DNA from 2 places in the Mesorhizobium sp. M1E.F.Ca.ET.063.01.1.1 genome. Region 1 is predicted to be linked to the other one. Evidence: riboswitches for the same ligand, from Rfam matches in the RefSeq annotation. Region 1 holds a riboswitch; the other holds the start of a gene.
The links. A riboswitch is a leader RNA that binds a small molecule or an ion and turns the genes downstream of it on or off. The one in region 1 is predicted to bind cobalamin.

Region 1 (4,961 bases):
GGCGACGTAGACCAGCTCGTCCGCCGCGGATTCGAAGGCGAAAGCGGTGTTTAGCTCGGGCCGGTTGCGGAAAATCTCGGTCCAGCGCGCCCTGACCAGCGCCGGAATGCTGGGCATCAAGGCGGCAAGCAGCGCGGACAGGAACAGGGTCCATACCGGCCAGTGCTGATTGGCCGCCGCGATCAAGGCCGCGAAGGAAAGCGCCGAAACGAGCGTCGTCGGGACGGCTATGCTGGTCTGGCCGAGCCGGTCCACCAGCCGCGAGATCTGCGGCGACAGGAAGGCGTTGACCAGCGCGTAAGTGGCCGAGACGGCGCCGGCCAGCCAGTATTCGCCATGCGTCTGCGACAGCATCGCCACGATGCCGATCGGCGCCATGGCGATCGGCAGCCGCGCCATGAAGGCGGCCGCGGCAAAGCCTTTCGTTCCGGGAGCCCGAAAGATTTCCGAATAGGGGTTTCGCATGGTCCTGCTCCTCGACAAGGAAGGGCGCCGCAATTACATACGCAGCGTATGAATGTCAGATAGTTCATACGTCGCGTATGTCAATTGGCATACGAGACGTATGTGAATAGAGCCAGAAACCGTGCACAGACCCCGCAAGGAGATGATCGCCGAGACGCGCGCCAAGCTGATCGCGGCCGCGCGCCATGCCTTCGGCACGATCGGCTATACCGAGGCCTCGATGGACGATTTCACCGCTTCAGCGGGCCTGACGCGCGGCGCGCTCTACCACCATTTCGGCGACAAGAGGGGACTGCTGCAGGCGGTGATCGCCGAGATCGACGGCGAGATGGCTGCGCGGGTGAACGAGGTGGCGGCGAGAGCGCCGACCCGCTGGCAGCGCTTCGTCGACGAATGCACCACCTATATCGAGATGGCGTTGGAGCCGGAAATCCAGCGCATCATGTTCCGCGACGGCCCGGCGGTGCTGGGCGATCCGGCGCAGTGGTCGAACGCCAATGCCTGCACCGCGTCGATGACGGATCATCTGACGAGACTGCAGGAAGAGGGCGTCGTCGTGCCCGATCTCGACCCCGAGACCGCCGCGCGGCTGATCAACGGCGCCAGCAGCCAGGCCTCGCAACGCATTGCCAATTCGAACGACCCCGAGGCGACGTCGAAGAAGGCGATAGCGGCGTTCAAGCAGCTACTGGAAGGACTGCGCAAAAAGCCCTGACTGCACGATCGGGTAAGGATATCGCCGGTTTGTGCACCGGTTTTGGGACTGGCGCGGCGCCGTCGCAATTGACAATGACAGGCGCGAGCGCATCCTCCTCGACCATTCTCTTACAGCGCCGCGCGTTCTTCGAACGCGCAAAGGACGCTGTAACACTTTGACTATGCCGCATGATCCTTTCCGAAAATCGATTCCGATTTTCGGGGTCATGCGCGAGGCGGGAGAGTCGGGGCCATGTGGGACTTCAGCATCGGCCGGTCGGTGTCCATCATGATGCGGACATGGCCGTTCATCGTCTTTCGCATGATCGTCTATTTCGGCATCACGTTGGCCTACATCATGGCGACCGGCACCGGCGCCAGCGTCGGCTACGGTGTCGGCCACATCTCCACCGATCCCGATGGACCGATGTCCTTTGCCTTGTGGGGCGGGGTTGTCGGCTTCGGCGTCGTCTCGATCGCCGTCTACTGGATCCGCGAATATATCCTCTATGTGCTCAAGGCCGGTCACATCGCCGTCATGGTCCACCTGATCGATGGCCACGACGTCCCCGACGGCCAGCGCCAGATCGCCTATGCGAAGGAAGTGGTGACCCAGCGCTTCGCCGAGGCCAACATTCTTTTCGTCGTCGACCAATTGGTGAAGGGCGCCATCCGCGCCATCACCGGCCTGATCGGCGGCATCGCGGCGTTCTTGCCCATTCCGGGCTTGAACGGCCTCGTCAGCTTCATCAACACCGTCATCCGCCTGTCGCTGACCTATGTCGACGAGATCATCCTCGGCTACAACATCCGCATCAATTCGAACTCTCCGTTCGAAACCGCCAGGCAAGGCGTCGTGCTCTACGCGCAGAACGGCAAGCACATGGTCAAGAACGCCGTCTGGCTGGCGGTGATCATGTGGGGCGTGTCCTTCGTCATCTTTCTTTTGATGCTGGCGCCGGCAGGCGCGATCCTGTGGGTCATGCCGGGCCAGCTTGCCGGCTGGGCCTTCGTGCTGGCAATCGTCTTTGCCTGGGCCTTCAAGGCGGCCTTCATCGAACCCTTCGCCATCGTCTCGCTGATGCAGGTCTATTTCGACGCCATCGAAGGCCAGGTTCCGAACCCGGAATGGGATCAGCGGCTGGCCGAAGCGTCATCGAAATTCAGAGAGCTTCGCGACAAGGCGCTCGGCTCCTTCGGCGGCTCGCGCTGGGATTCGCCCCGGGCTGCTTGATCGGCAGCCCCTTGATCACGACGGCAGCCCGATCACGGCTTCGGCTGCTCTCCGAGGCGGGCAATCGCCGACTTGAGCGGCGCCTCGCCGGCGCCGCAAAAGGTCTCGCTCATCACCAGCTCGGCCAGCGGCAGGCGCTTGCCCCAGCCATGCGCCTCGAGGTCCGGCCTCGGCGCGAATTCCGAAACACGGCCGACGCAGAGATAGGCAACCGGCGTGACGTGCTCGGGGATCGACAGGAGCCGCTTCAGCGCGTCCGTTTCGATGATGCTCACCCAGCCGACGCCGACACCTTCCGCCCGCGCCGCCAGCCAGAAGTTCTGCACCGCGCAGACGGTGCTGTAGAGGTCCATTTCCGGGTTGTGCCAGCGCCCGAGCGGCGAGTTCCTTGAACGCTGCCGGTCGCAGGTGATGCAGAGATTGAGCGCGCTTTCGCAGATGCCCTCGAGCTTCAGCTTGCGGTAGAGCGCCTGCCGCTCCGCCTCGATCGCCGGCAATTCCTGCTCGCGCGCGGCAAGGAACAGGTCGCGCACCTGCCGCCGCCTTGTCACATCGCGGATAACGATGAAATTCCAGGGCTGCATGTAGCCGACCGACGGCGCGTGATGGGCGGCCGTCAGCAGCCGCGCCAGAACGGCATCGTCGATACCGTCGGCAACGAAATGGCTGCGCACGTCGCGCCGGGTGAACATCGCCCGATAGACGGCATCGCGCGCCAATTGGTCAAAGTCATCGCCGCCCATGGCGGCCGCTTGTGCCTGCATCGCTTGTCCCTTGCGACAGCAGTCCTCCGCCTGACCATGCGGAAGACCATGTCTGCCGGGCCGGTCTTCTGGCTCGGGATCGACCCACGTCCGGCGCCTTCCCGTCTAGGACAGTGGCTTTTGCCGGCGCGGTCCCCCTCACAGCGTTGGGCACGCCACGGAGTTCAACCGTGTTCCCGATTCTCCCGCCTCGCGGGCACCAGGCAGCAGTCCGACCTTATCGCGAAGCAGAGGCCGCGCCAATGCCGCCAGCGACACTATCGGGCGCAATTTTCCCCAGCCATTCGGCCATCAAACATGGTCATCCGGGCCACGCGTGCCTAGATTAGGCGCCATGACCACCCGTCTCTACACCCATCCGGTATTCTTGGAACACCTCACGCCGCCCGGCCACCCTGAAAGGCCGGACCGTTTGCGCGCCATCGAGCGCGTGCTGGATGACGAGGCTTTTTCGGCTCTCGACCGCGTCAAGGCGCCGGAAGGCGACGAGGCGACCATCCTCTACGCGCATCCGGAAGATTTTGTTGCCCGCATCCGCGCGGCCATTCCCGCAAGCGGTATCGTCTCCATCGACGCCGACACCAGCGCCAGCCCGAAGAGCTGGCAGGCCGCGGTGACGGCGATCGGTGCCGCCAACGCGGCGATAGACGATGTCTTCGAAGGCCGCGCCGCCAATGCCTTCGTCGCCGCGCGCCCGCCCGGCCACCACGCCGAAAAGACCACCGCGATGGGCTTTTGCCTGTTCAACACCGCGGCGATCGCCGCCCGTCATGCACAGAAGAAGCATCAGGCCGAGCGCGTCGCCATCGTCGATTGGGACGTCCACCACGGCAACGGCACGCAGGACATCTTCTGGGACGATCCGTCGGTGCTTTATTGCTCGACGCACCAGATGCCGCTCTATCCGGGCACCGGCGCGAAAAGCGAAACCGGCGCCGGCAACATCGTCAACGCGCCGCTGGCACCCCGCACCGGCAGCGAGCTGTTCCGCGACGCCTTCCTTTCGCGCGTGCTGCCGTCGATCGACGCGTTCGCGCCGGACCTGATCATCATTTCCGCCGGCTTCGATGCGCACCATCGCGATCCGCTCGCCGAGATCAACCTGACCGAGGACGATTTCGATTGGGCAACCGGCCAGTTGATGGAGCGCGCCGGGCGCCATAGCGGCAACCGGCTCGTCAGCCTGCTGGAGGGCGGCTACGATCTGCAGGGACTGGCATTTTCGGTCGCCGCCCATGTCGGGCGGCTGATGAAAGGATAAATGATGGCTGATGAAGCTAACCAAGACGTCAAAACGATGAGCTTCGAACAGGCGCTCGACGCGCTGGAGAAGATCGTCGATGATCTGGAGCGCGGCGACGTCCCGCTCGACCAGTCCATCCGGATCTACGAGCGCGGCGAGGCGCTGAAGGCGCATTGCGACCGGTTGCTCAAGGCGGCCGAGGACAAAGTCGAGAAGATCAGGCTTTCGCGCGACGGCAAGCCGGTTGGAACGGAGCCGCTCGACGCCGAGTAAGGTGTGTTGCAAGGAGTTCAAGCATGTGCCGAAACATCAAGACCCTGTTCAACTTCGAACCGCCGGCAACCGACGACGAGGTCCATGATGCAGCCCTGCAGTTCGTGCGCAAGCTGAGCGGCTCGACCAAGCCCTCCAAGCGCAACGAGCACGCCTTCCACCATGCCGTCGAGGCGATTGCCGCCGCGGCGCGCGAACTGCTCGATTCGATGGAAACCACCCAGCATCCGCGCAATCGCGAGGAAGAGGCGGCCAAGGCGAAAGCCAGATCCGCGCTCCGCTTCGC
Region 2 (4,961 bases), on a different contig from region 1:
GCTATGCGAAAGGCCAGACGGTGTATGTCGCCGACGCCAGCCGCGCCGTCGGCGTGGTGTCGGCACTGCTGTCGAACGAGGCCAAGGCCGGCTATGTCGAGAACGTTCGCGCGGAGTACAAGAAGGTTGCCGACGCGCATGCGCGCAGCGAAGCCGACAAGCAGCGGCTGCCGCTCGCCAGGGCGCGGGCCAATGCCCACAAGGTCGACTGGACGGGCTACGAGCCGCCAAAACCGTCCTTCCTTGGCCTAAAGGTCTTCGAAGGCTGGGATCTGGCCGAGCTTGCCCGCTATATCGACTGGACGCCATTCTTCCAAACCTGGGAGTTGAAGGGCCGCTATCCCAAAATCCTCGACGACGAGGACCAGGGGCCGGCGGCACGCCAGCTCTTCGAGGACGCCCAGGCGATGCTGGCGAAGATCATCGCGGAAAAATGGTTTGCGCCCAAGGGCGTGATCGGCTTCTGGCCGGCCAATACCGCCGGCGACGATATCAGACTGTTCACGGATGAGGCCCGCTCGCACGAACTGGCGACATTCTTCACGCTGCGCCAGCAGCTGGCCAAGCGCGACGGCAAGGCCAATGTCGCACTGTCGGATTTCGTGGCGCCTGTGGACAGCGGCAAGGCCGACTATGTGGGCGGCTTCATAGTCACCGCGGGCATCGAGGAAGTGACGATCGCCGAGCGCTTCGTGCGGGCCAACGACGACTATTCCTCGATCATGGTCAAGGCGCTGGCCGACCGTTTCGCCGAAGCCTTCGCAGAGCGCATGCACGAGAAGGTGCGCAAGGAGTTCTGGGGTTACGCGCCCGATGAGAACCTGGCCCCGGACGACCTGATCGGCGAACCCTATCGCGGCATCCGCCCGGCACCTGGCTATCCGGCGCAACCCGACCATACGGAAAAGGCGACGCTGTTTCGTCTGCTCGACGGCGAACGCAATGCGGCCGTCAGCCTGACCGAAAGCTTCGCCATGTGGCCCGGCTCCTCCGTCTCCGGCATCTACCTGTCGCATCCCGAAAGCTATTATTTCGGCGTCGCTAAGGTCGAGCGCGATCAGGTCGAGGACTATGCGCGGCGCAAGGCCATGCCGCTGGCCGAGGTCGAGCGCTGGCTTGGGCCGATCCTCAACTATGTGCCGGCGCGCTACGCCGAAGCGGCGGAGTAAGTCCCTATTACCGCCAGTCGTCCTTGCCCCTGACCGATCTCGCATTCCTGTGGACCGGTTTGGGCGATCGATGATTTGATCAGGGTGCTTAAGGTGCACGTTCGTCTCGCGGATGGGATAATTGGGAAGTCGGTGCCGGCGCTGCCCCCGCTACGGCAGCGGCGCTTTTCGTCTCCACAAGGACCACTGGGCCAAGGCCTGGGAAGCTGCCGAGATGGCGGAACTGTTTTTGATTACCCCTATCTCGATTTCCACTATTTTGGGGCGCTCGAGAATTAAGTTTGGCACTTCTATCTAACGAGTGCCAACCGGGCTATATATGGGCGTGGCCGCTATGCCGGCCTCAGAAAGAAGCTTCCATGAAATTCCGGCCACTCCAAGACCGCGTCGTCATCAGGCGCGCGGAAAGTGACACCAAATCCAAGGGCCGCATCATTGTTCCCGACAATGCCAAGGAAAAGCCGCAGGAAGGCGAAGTCATCGCCGTCGGCCAGGGCGCACGCGACGAAGACGGCGCGCTGGTCGCGCTCAAGGCCAAGGCGAGCCACCTGATCCTGTTCGGCAAATACTCGGGCACCGAGGTCAAGATCGACGGCGATGACCTTCTGATCATGAAGAAAGCCGACATCATGGGCATCATCTTCAACAAGACCGTGGCTGCCAAGAGGGCCGCCTGACGTGCGCGCCGCGCGTATTCACCGGACGCGCATAGGACGCTCCCGATTCTGAGTCTCCGGGCGACGCCGTCGGCGTCTTGCCGTCCCAACCGAACTGGAAAAATCATGCCCCCCAAGGAAATCAAATTCTCCACCGATGCCCGCGACCGCATGCTGCGCGGCGTCGAGCTTCTCAACAACGCCGTCAAGGTGACACTAGGCCCCAAGGGCCGCAATGTCGTCATCGACAAGGCCTATGGCGCGCCACGCATCACCAAGGACGGCGTCGCCGTCGCCAAGGAAATCGAGCTTGCCGACAAGTTCGAGAACATGGGCGCGCAAATGGTGCGCGAAGTGGCCTCGAAGACCAACGACCTTGCCGGTGACGGCACAACCACCGCCACGGTGCTGGCCGCATCGATCCTGCGCGAAGGCGCCAAGCTCGTCGCCGCCGGCATGAACCCGATGGACCTGAAGCGTGGCATCGACCAGGCCGTTGCCGCGGTGGTCAAGGAAGTCCAGGCGCGGTCCAAGAAGGTCAAATCGGCCGGTGAGATCGCGCAGGTCGGCACCATCGCCGCCAATGGCGATGCCACCGTCGGCGACATGATCGCCAAGGCGATGGACAAGGTCGGCAACGACGGCGTCATCACCGTCGAGGAAGCAAAGACCGCCGAGACCGAACTCGACGTCGTCGAAGGCATGCAGTTCGACCGCGGCTATCTCTCGCCCTATTTCGTCACCAATGCCGAGAAGATGCGCGCCGAGCTGGAGGACGCCTACGTCCTCATCCATGAAAAGAAGCTCGGCAATCTGCAAACGCTGCTGCCGATCCTCGAAGCCGTGGTGCAAAGTGGCAAGCCATTGTTGATCATCGCCGAGGATGTCGAGGGCGAGGCGCTGGCGACGCTCGTCGTCAACAAGCTGCGCGGCGGCCTCAAGGTCGCGGCCGTCAAGGCGCCTGGCTTCGGCGATCGCCGCAAGGCGATGCTGGAAGACATCGCCGTGCTCACCGCCGGCCAGATGATTTCCGAGGATCTCGGCATCAAACTGGAGAACATTGCCATTGACATGCTCGGCCGCGCCAAGCGCGTGCTGATCGAGAAGGACACGACCACGATCATAGACGGCGCCGGCAACAAGGCGACCATTCAGGCGCGCATACAGCAGATCAAAAGTCAGATCGAGGAAACCACTTCCGACTACGACAAGGAAAAGCTGCAGGAGCGACTGGCGAAGCTCGCCGGCGGCGTTGCGGTCATTCGCGTCGGCGGCGCCACCGAGTCCGAAGTCAAGGAAAAGAAGGATCGCATCGACGACGCGCTGAATGCTACGCGTGCCGCTGTGGAAGAAGGCATCGTTGCAGGCGGTGGCGTGGCGCTCTTGCGCGCCAGATCGGCGCTTGCCGGCTTGAATGGCGCCAATGCCGATGTGACGGCGGGTATCTCGATCGTGCTGAGGGCGCTTGAGGCGCCGGTCCGCCAGATCGCAGAAAATGCAGGCGTCGAAGGTTCGATCGTCGTCGGCAAGCTCTCCAAGGGCAAGGACTACAATCAGGGCTTCGACGCCCAGAACGAGATTTATGTCGATATGATCAAGGCTGGCATCGTCGACCCGGCAAAGGTGGTGCGGACCGCACTCCAGGACGCCGGTTCGATCGCCGCCCTGTTGATCACCGCCGAGGCCATGATCACCGACGTTCCAGCCAAGGATGCCGCGCCATCCCCCGGCGGTGGCATGGGCAATTGACCGACTCCCTGCCGGGAACGCGCTGCGATGCCCATCGCGCCGAGCGCGAAGCGCTGAAGGTCGCCGACAATGAGCGGGTTTTGGCGGAAGCTGCGGCTGCCAAGGCTGAGGTAAGGGCGGAAGCCGGAGCCCGTCAGACAGAAATGGGCAATCGGGTCTCGCGCGTCGTGGCCGACGAGGCGCCCCGCAAGGCCCGTCAGGCCTAATACTTCAACACCTGCGCCCAATCCCACGGGCGCGGCCATTGCCCTAGCAGATGATCGCAGGGTGGCGAAAAACGGACTGGTTATAATGAGCGCACATGTCTATCCACCCGCTTCACTTGTTGAAGACAATGCCGGAGCGTGGTTGAAGAAGCTGGCGAAATACCGACAGCCGCGTCTAGGGCGTAGCGCCTTCGAACTGTTCATCACTCTTGTCCCTTTCGCCATCTTCTGGGCGGCTGCTTGTCTTTCGCTGACCAACAGCTTCTGGCCCGGGCTGATCGCGATCCTTCCTGCCAGCGGCTTCCTGCTTAGGCTGTTCATGATCCAGCACGATTGCGGCCACGGCTCGTTCTTCGCCCGTCGCGGACTCGATGACTGGACCGGCCGCCTGCTTGGGGTCCTGACTCTGACCCCATATGACTATTGGAGGCGCGCTCACGCCGCCCATCATGCGACTGCAGGCAATCTCGACGAACGCGGAGTCGGTGACATCACCACGCTGACGATTGCCGAATACCGTGCCCTTTCGCCGATAAAGCGGGTCGGTTACCGGCTGTACCGGCACCCGCTTGTGATGTTCGGGATCGGGCCAGCTTGGCTATTCCTATTCAAGCAGCGCCTACCGTTCGGGATGATGAGCTCGGGTGCTCTGCCTTGGATTTCGACCATGCTGACGAATATTGCGATCGTCACGCTGTCTGCCTTGATGGTATGGACCGTCGGTTTGGCTACCTTTCTCCTAATCCACCTGCCGGTCGCACTGCTGGCAGGTGCGGCTGGCGTTTGGCTCTTCTATGTACAGCACCAATTCGAGGAGACGCATTGGTCGGGGGGCGAGGATTGGCGGTTTCCCCAAGCGGCGCTGCATGGCGCCTCGCACTACGATCTTCCGCCGGTGCTGCGGTGGCTCACCGGCAACATCGGCATCCATCACGTCCATCATCTGTCCAGCCGGATTCCCTACTACCGCTTGCCGGAAGTGCTGCGCGACCATCCGCAACTTGCCTGCATTGGACGTATCACCCTCTGGGACAGCCTCAAATGCGTCAGGCTCGTGCTTTGGGACGACCGGCGCCGGAGGCTGGTTTCATTCCACGACGCAGCCTGATCACAGTCTATGCGGAGGCGGGCTCTGTTTGTGTTGTGCTGCAGGCTCCGTGCGGCGGCTACCGCCGTCTACG

Region 2: it holds a riboswitch for cobalamin, as region 1 does, so the genes downstream of both, EOA29_RS21555 (co-chaperone GroES) here and bluB (5,6-dimethylbenzimidazole synthase) in region 1, are expected to answer to the same signal.

The regions. Positions count from the first base shown of each region.
Region 1 covers NZ_RZSC01000240.1:2,779-7,739, forward strand. Annotated here, with positions in the region: gene EOA29_RS17910 (MFS transporter) at 1-465, opposite strand, end outside; gene EOA29_RS17915 (TetR/AcrR family transcriptional regulator) at 587-1,180, shown strand; gene EOA29_RS17920 (hypothetical protein) at 1,415-2,395, shown strand; gene bluB (5,6-dimethylbenzimidazole synthase) at 2,428-3,159, opposite strand; cobalamin riboswitch at 3,200-3,378, opposite strand; gene EOA29_RS17930 (histone deacetylase family protein) at 3,494-4,420, shown strand; gene EOA29_RS17935 (exodeoxyribonuclease VII small subunit) at 4,424-4,675, shown strand; gene EOA29_RS17940 (DUF2277 domain-containing protein) at 4,699-4,961, shown strand, end outside.
Region 2 covers NZ_RZSC01000333.1:489-5,449, reverse strand. Annotated here, with positions in the region: partial or broken gene EOA29_RS21560 (vitamin B12 dependent-methionine synthase activation domain-containing protein) at 1-1,169, shown strand, start outside; cobalamin riboswitch at 1,244-1,530, shown strand; gene EOA29_RS21555 (co-chaperone GroES) at 1,529-1,846, shown strand; gene groL (chaperonin GroEL) at 1,952-3,574, shown strand; partial or broken gene EOA29_RS21545 (hypothetical protein) at 3,601-3,780, shown strand; gene EOA29_RS21540 (fatty acid desaturase) at 3,866-4,888, shown strand; partial or broken gene EOA29_RS21535 (EAL domain-containing protein) at 4,889-4,961, opposite strand, start outside.